2 regions of the Xanthobacter pollutisoli genome follow, and region 2 is predicted to be linked to the other one. Evidence: riboswitches for the same ligand, from Rfam matches in the RefSeq annotation. Region 2 holds a riboswitch; the other holds the start of a gene.
The links. A riboswitch is a leader RNA that binds a small molecule or an ion and turns the genes downstream of it on or off. The one in region 2 is predicted to bind glycine.
Positions count from the first base shown of each region.

Region 1 (3,399 bases), on a different contig from region 2:
GAGCACGATGTTCGGGCTCTTGGGGTCCACGGTCTCGTGATATTCGGTGAGCAGCAGATCGTCGACGCGAGCGCCGCGCAGGGCGATGGAACCCTTCAGCCGCGCGGTCTGGATGGCGACGCGGGGGGTGGCGGCCAGCGCCTGCTCGCGCGTCATGGGACGGCCGGCCACGGGGCTTGCGCCCTGCGGCACGCCGGCCGGGCCGGCGCCGGGGGTCGGCACAGCGCCGTCAGTGCCGGGCGCAGCCGGCGCGGTCTGCTGCTGCGCCTGCTGGGCGATGCGCTGCTGCTCGGCCTGCTGCCGCTGCTTCTCAGCCTGCGGGATGCCGAAGAAGAACTGCCAGCCGATGAGGATCGCCATGGACAAGCCAATGGCGATGAACATGTTGCGGTTGTCACTCATGCCGGAGGGTCTCCGTCGGCGGCGTCGGCTGAATTTCGAAGGATCGGCGAACCGGACCGGTCCACCGGCGCACGCGCGGTCGGGATCGGGTCGGGCGTAGATGTATCGGCGGCGGGCGGCCCTGCAAGGGGTCGCCCTGCGGCAGGCGCGATCGCACCGGGCGAGGCCGAATTGGAGGTGGCGCCCGGAACGGTGGCCGCGCCCTGCGACGGCCGCCGGTCGCGCCGGCGCGAGCCGTCCTTCTCACCGCGGGACACGTCCTTCGCGGAACGCGGCGTATGGAGCTTGCGGACCGCGCGCTCGATCTCCGTGACGAGCCCGTCGAACGGGGTGCGCAGGGCGGCCTCGCGCGCCACGAGCACATAATCGAAGCCGGCCCGGCCAGCCTCGGGCAGCACGCGGCGCACCGCCTCGCGCAGGCGGCGGCGAATGCGGTTGCGGATCACGGCGTTGCCGGTCTTCTTGGTCACGGTGAAACCGACGCGCACCGGCCCGTCATCGCCACGGTCGCGGCCCTGCATCAGCACGCTCGATACGCCGGCGCGCTCGGCCTTGGCCGCGGCGAGAAAGTCACGACGCTTGCGGAGACGATCCACGATGGGCAGCTCCGCGAATGTCCACCCCTCAGGCGGACAGGCGCTTGCGGCCGTGCGTGCGGCGGGCGGCGATGATCTTGCGGCCGTTGCGGGTCGCCATGCGCGCACGGAAGCCGTGGCGGCGCTTGCGCACGAGCTTGCTGGGTTGATAGGTGCGCTTCACGGGTCGTCTCCGGATATCTGTGGCATCTGGCAGCCCGCGCGTGGACACGGACCCCAGCAGCATGGCTGCGACGGCGACCTTCGCCGGTGCCCGGCACCCGCGGCCGATCCCGGCGGGACCGATACGGTAATGAGGGCTGGGCTCCGGCCGCCGCAGCCGCCTGAGTTCGGGTGGGCTTATAGGGGCGGGCGGGGTCCGCGTCAATCCGAAGGATGGCGGGCGGCGAGCGGCGGGCCTTCGCCCCGACCGCGATACCCCTTACGAACGGCGCGTTGACGCCGCCTCGCGAATGCCTATGCTGCACCCGCGTTCCGGCTTCTGGCCTGAACGCATCGGACGATCCCTGCGGGAGAGACCGGCGGCCTTCAGGGCGCAGCCGGCGCCGAAGGCGCAACCGCCCCGGAACCGCTCAGGCAAAAAGGGCCGCAGGGGGACGAGCCTCTGGAAAGCAGCATCGCTGCGCACGCTTCAGGTGCGCGCGGCGGGGTTCACCGAAGGAGTAAGCCGTGCCCTTCCACGAGGCGCGGTGAAATCTCTCAGGTCATCAGACAGAGGGGGCGCCGCGCGGACCCATGGGCAATCCTGCCCTCGGTCCGGAAATTGGCGCTGACGTCCGGAGCCCCCTTGTGGATTCGTCCCCCGTCGATCCCGTCGAGCCGCTGCTCGAAACCCCGCTTTATCCGGCCCATGTCGCCCTCGGCGCGCGCATCGTGCCGTTCGCCGGCTATCAGATGCCGGTGCAATATCCCGACGGCATCCTCGCCGAGCACGCCTGGACCCGCACCCACGCCGGCCTGTTCGATGTCTCGCACATGGGGCAGGCCCTGCTGAAGGGGCCGGACCACGCCACCACCGCCCTGGCGCTGGAAGCCCTCGCCCCCGCCGACTTCCTCAATCTCGCCCCCGGCAAGCAGCGCTATTCCCAGCTCCTGGCCGAGGACGGTGGCATCCGCGACGACTTCATGGTGACCCGCCCGGCCGATCCCGCGGCCGACGGCACGCTCATTTTGGTGGTCAACGCCGCCTGCAAGGCTGCGGACTTCGCCCACATCGCCGCCCACCTGCCGGACACCGTGGCCCTGGTGACGCGCCCCGAACGCGCCCTCCTCGCCTTGCAGGGGCCGGAGGCCGCGACAGTAATGGCGCGCCATTGCCCCGCGGCGGCCGACCTCGACTTCATGACCGCCTTGCCCCTCGCCTTCGGCAACATCGCGGTCGAAGTCTCGCGCTCCGGCTACACCGGGGAGGACGGGTTCGAGATCTCGGTGGCGGAAGGCGATGCCCCTTTGTTGTGGGCCGCGCTCCTCGCCGAGCCCGAGGTGAAGGCCATTGGCCTCGGCGCCCGTGACAGCCTGCGCCTCGAGGCTGGCCTATGCCTCTACGGGCACGACATCGATCTCGGCACCTCCCCGGTGGAGGCGGGACTGGTGTGGTCCATGCAGAAGCGGCGGCGCGAGGGCGGCGGCTTTCCCGGCGCCGCCCGCATCCAGCGGGAGCTGGCCGAGGGGCCGGCGCGGGTGCGCGTCGGCCTGAAGCTGGACGGCCGCGCCCCGGCCCGCGAGGGCGCGGAGATCGCATCGGCCGGCGAAGTGGTCGGCCGCGTCACCTCGGGCGGCTTCGCCCCGACGCTCCAGGCGCCCATCGCCATGGGCTACGTGCCGCCGGCGCTCGCCGCCCCCGGTACCCGCCTCGACATCCTCGTGCGCGGTAAGGCCCTGCCGGCCACCGTCGCATCCCTTCCCTTCGTGCCGTCGCGCTATGCGCGCAAACAGAAAACCGGGGCCTGACCATGACCGTGCGCTACACCAAGGACCATGAGTACGTCCGCATCGAGGGCGACGTGGCGGTGATCGGCATCTCCGACTACGCCCAGGGCCAGCTCGGAGACGTGGTCTTCGTCGAGCTTCCCGACATCGGCAAGGGCGTCACCCGCGGCAAGGAAGCCGCCGTGGTGGAGAGCGTGAAGGCGGCGAGCGAGGTCTACGCCCCCGTCTCCGGCGAGGTGGTGGAGGTGAATTCCGAACTGGAAGGCGCTCCCGGCCTCGTCAACGAGGATGCCGAGGGCAAGGGCTGGTTCCTGAAGGTGAAGGTGGCCGATCCCGCCGAACTGGGGGACCTCATGGACGCCCACGCCTACAAGTCCTACCTCGACACGCTGGCGTGAGGGAGGCTCGCTGATGCGCTATCTTCCCCTCACCCCGGACGACCGCGCGGAGATGCTCGCGCGGATCGGGGTTT
Region 1 covers NZ_JBDZDP010000007.1:130,947-134,345, forward strand. The annotation lists gene yidC (membrane protein insertase YidC) at 1-402, opposite strand, end outside; gene rnpA (ribonuclease P protein component) at 399-998, opposite strand; gene rpmH (50S ribosomal protein L34) at 1,027-1,161, opposite strand; glycine riboswitch at 1,498-1,597, shown strand; gene gcvT (glycine cleavage system aminomethyltransferase GcvT) at 1,788-2,948, shown strand; gene gcvH (glycine cleavage system protein GcvH) at 2,951-3,325, shown strand; gene gcvPA (aminomethyl-transferring glycine dehydrogenase subunit GcvPA) at 3,339-3,399, shown strand, end outside.
Region 1: it holds a riboswitch for glycine, as region 2 does, so the genes downstream of both, gcvT (glycine cleavage system aminomethyltransferase GcvT) here and ABLE93_RS18160 (D-amino acid dehydrogenase) in region 2, are expected to answer to the same signal.

Region 2 (3,399 bases):
CGCCACCGCCACGGCGGCGATCAGCGAGAAGTACAAGGTCATCACCATGACGCCCATGGCGACGGCCGACAGCCTCTATCAGCGCGGCTACAAATACATCTTCTGCCCGGCGCCCCTCGCCTCCACCACCCTCGACCCGATGCTGGCGCTGCTGAAGACGGTGAAGGACCCGCCCAAGACCATCGCAATCGCCGGCCCCGACGATCTCTTCCCCAACGTGTTCGCCGGCGCCGCGCAGAAGAAGGCGGAGGCCGAGGGCCTTAAGGTGGTCTATTCCACCAAGTATCCCAAGGGCTCGGCCGATCTCTCCTCCGTCGCCACGGCGCTGAAGGAGAGCAATCCTGACGTGCTGATCCTCACCGGCTACGTCCAGGACTCCATCCTGCTCGTCAAGACGCTGCAGACGCTGAAGGTGAACCCCAAGCTCATCGGCTTCGCCTTCGCGGTGGGCATTCCGGACTTCCTGAACGCCCTCGGGCCGGCGGCCGAGGATCTGTTCGGCGTGCAGATCTGGGACCCGGCCCTCACCTACAAGGGCCCGGTGGTCGCCGACAGCGTGACCTTCGTGGACACCTTCAAGAAGCAGTTCAACGGCGAGGTGCCCACCTACATCACCGCCGCCGGCACCGCGGGCGCCCTGTCGCTCCAGCTCGCCATCGAGAAGGCCGGCAGCATCGATCCCGTCAAGGTGCGCGATGCCATGCTCCAGCTCGACACCGACACCTTCTTCGGACCGGTGAAGTACAACGACGCCGGCGTCGACGTGAAGGCCTCGGCCGTGGTGGCGCAGGTGCAGGGCGGCAAGGCCGTCCCGGTCTATCCGGCGGCCATCGCGGCGGCGCCCGTGGTCTATCCGCGCAAGCCGTTCCAGTGATCGTCGACGTCCACGCCCATGCCCTCTCGCGCGATTTCCTGAGCGAACTCGTGCGGGAGGGCGCCTTCGGCATGGAGACATGCCCAGAAGGCTTCCGGTTCGCCGGCTACGGCCCCCTCGATCCGCTGCTGTTCGATATGGCGGGGCGGCTCGAAAGCCTGGAACGGCGCGACATCGCCCTCCAGCTCGTCTCGCCCCCGCCGCGCGTGGTCTCCCACGCCGGATGGGCGGCGGACGCCGCGTTCGCCCGTCGCCTGAACGACCAGACCCTCGCGGCGGTGGGCGAGGGCGGCGGCCGGCTCGGCGGGCTCCTCGTTCCGCCCATCGCCGAGCCGGAGCGGTGTGTCGCGGAGATCCGGCGCGGGCTGGACGAGGGCCATGTGGGCGTCGCCCTGCCGACCTCGGCGGCGGGGCGTCCGCTCGACGATCCCGCCTTCGCGCCCATGTGGGCCGAATGTGCGCGGCAGGACTGCATCGTCTTCATGCATCCCACCACCGGGGTCGAGCGGCCTGCCTTCGGCAGCTTCACCATGCTGCAGCTGGTGGGCTGGCCCTCGGAAACCGCCTTGTGCGTGGCGCGGCTGATCTTCGCCGGGGTGCTGGAGCGCAATTCCGGCTTGAAGCTGGTGCTGGCCCATGGCGGCGGCACGCTGGCCATGCTCGCCGGCCGTCTGGACCTCGCCTATGAGGCCCCGCTCTACGAGGCCAATCCGGCGTGCCGCGCGCACATCAGCCGGCCGCCGTCGCAATACTTGCGTGATCTCTATTACGACACCGTCGTTGCCCATCCCAAGGCACTGGCCTATCTCGTCGATCTCGTCGGCGCGGAGCGGGTGGTCTTCGGCACGGACTTCCCCTTCGAGATCGGCGATGCGGAGGGCGTGAAGGCGCTGGCGGCCCTCGATCTCCTGGGGCCGCAGGTGCGCAGCATGGTGCTCGCCAACGGCGCGCGGCTGGTGTCGGGCATCCGCGCCCCCTCCGCCGCTGTCTGACGTCGTTCGATCAGACAGTTTCGGGACAAAAATCAATTGTCTTGAATTCCTTCGGCGCATGCCTATGCTGCCCGGGCCGTTCAGATGGCTCGGGAGAGGGCGCCGCAAGCGCCGCCGAAGGAGCAACCGCCCCGGAATCTCTCAGGCAAAAGGACCGATCCATCAAGGCACTCTGGAGAGTGATCAGGCCCATCCTGATCCACCGAAGGGGATATCCGCGCGTGCGGAGAAGCTCTCAGGTTCCGTGACAGAGGGGGCGTGGACTGTCACGGAAGAGAGCCTTGAACAATGAGCCATGTGATCGTGATCGGCGCCGGCATCACCGGCGTCACCACCGCTTATGCCCTGCTGCGCCGCGGGCATGAGGTGACGGTGCTGGAGCGGCACCCCTACGCCGCCCTTGAAACCTCCTTCGCCAACGGCGGCCAACTGTCCGCCAGCAATGCGGAGGTGTGGAACCAGTGGTCCAACGTCGCCCACGGCATCCGCTGGATCTTCACCCGCTCCGCGCCCCTGCTGCTGAACCCCAAGCCCAGCTGGCACAAGCTGTCCTGGCTCGGCGAATTCGTCGGGCAGATCCGCCGCTATGAGGAGAACACCATCGAGACGGTGCGCCTCGCCATCGAGGCGCGGCGGCACCTGTTCGAGATCGCCGAGCGGGAGAACATCGCCTTCGATCTGGAGCGGCGCGGGCTCATGCACGTCTATCGCGACAAGGCGAGCTTTTCGCATGCGGCGGAGGTCAACACCCTCCTCAAGCGCGGCGGCCTCGAGCGCGAGGCGGTGACGGTTGAGGAGATCAAGGCCATCGAGCCGAGCCTCGAAGGCACCTTCCATGGCGGCTTCTTCACGCCGCGCGATGCCTCCGGCGACATCTGCCGCTTCACCCGCGGGCTCGCGGCGGCGTGCGAGCGGCTGGGCGGCCGGTTCGTCCATGGCGTCGAAGTGCAGGCCATCCGCGATGCGGAGCGCGGCCGCGTCGTCGCGTGGCAGAGCGTGGACGATGCCCAGGTGAAGGGCGAGCTGGAAGGCGACCGCGTGGTCATCTGCGCGGGTGTCGGCAGCCGCCGGCTCGCCGCGCTGGTGGGCGAGCGGCTCAACGTCTATCCGGTGAAGGGCTATTCCATCACCGTCGCGGTGAAGCCGCAGGATGTGGACCATGCCCCGCGCGTCGCCCTGCTGGACGACGCGGCGAAGATCGTCACCAGCCGGCTCGGCGACGGCCGCTTCCGCATCGCCGGCACGGCGGAGCTCAACGGCTACAATCGCGACGTGCGCGCCGACCGCATCGCGCCGCTGGTGAACTGGACGCGGCGCCATTTCCCCAAGCTCGACACCAGCGACGTGGCGGTGTGGGCCGGGCTGCGGCCCATGCTGCCCGGCATGCTGCCGCGCGTGGGCGCGAGCCGGCGGGCGCGGAACGTCTACTTCAACACCGGCCACGGTCATCTCGGCTGGACGCTCTCCTGCGCCACCGCGGAGATGATCGCCGGCGAGATGTCGGCCTGAGCCCTTGGCGCCGGCGCAGACACC
Region 2 covers NZ_JBDZDP010000010.1:67,124-70,522, forward strand. The annotation lists gene ABLE93_RS18150 (amino acid ABC transporter substrate-binding protein) at 1-874, shown strand, start outside; gene ABLE93_RS18155 (amidohydrolase family protein) at 871-1,866, shown strand; glycine riboswitch at 1,947-2,033, shown strand; glycine riboswitch at 2,035-2,121, shown strand; gene ABLE93_RS18160 (D-amino acid dehydrogenase) at 2,155-3,375, shown strand.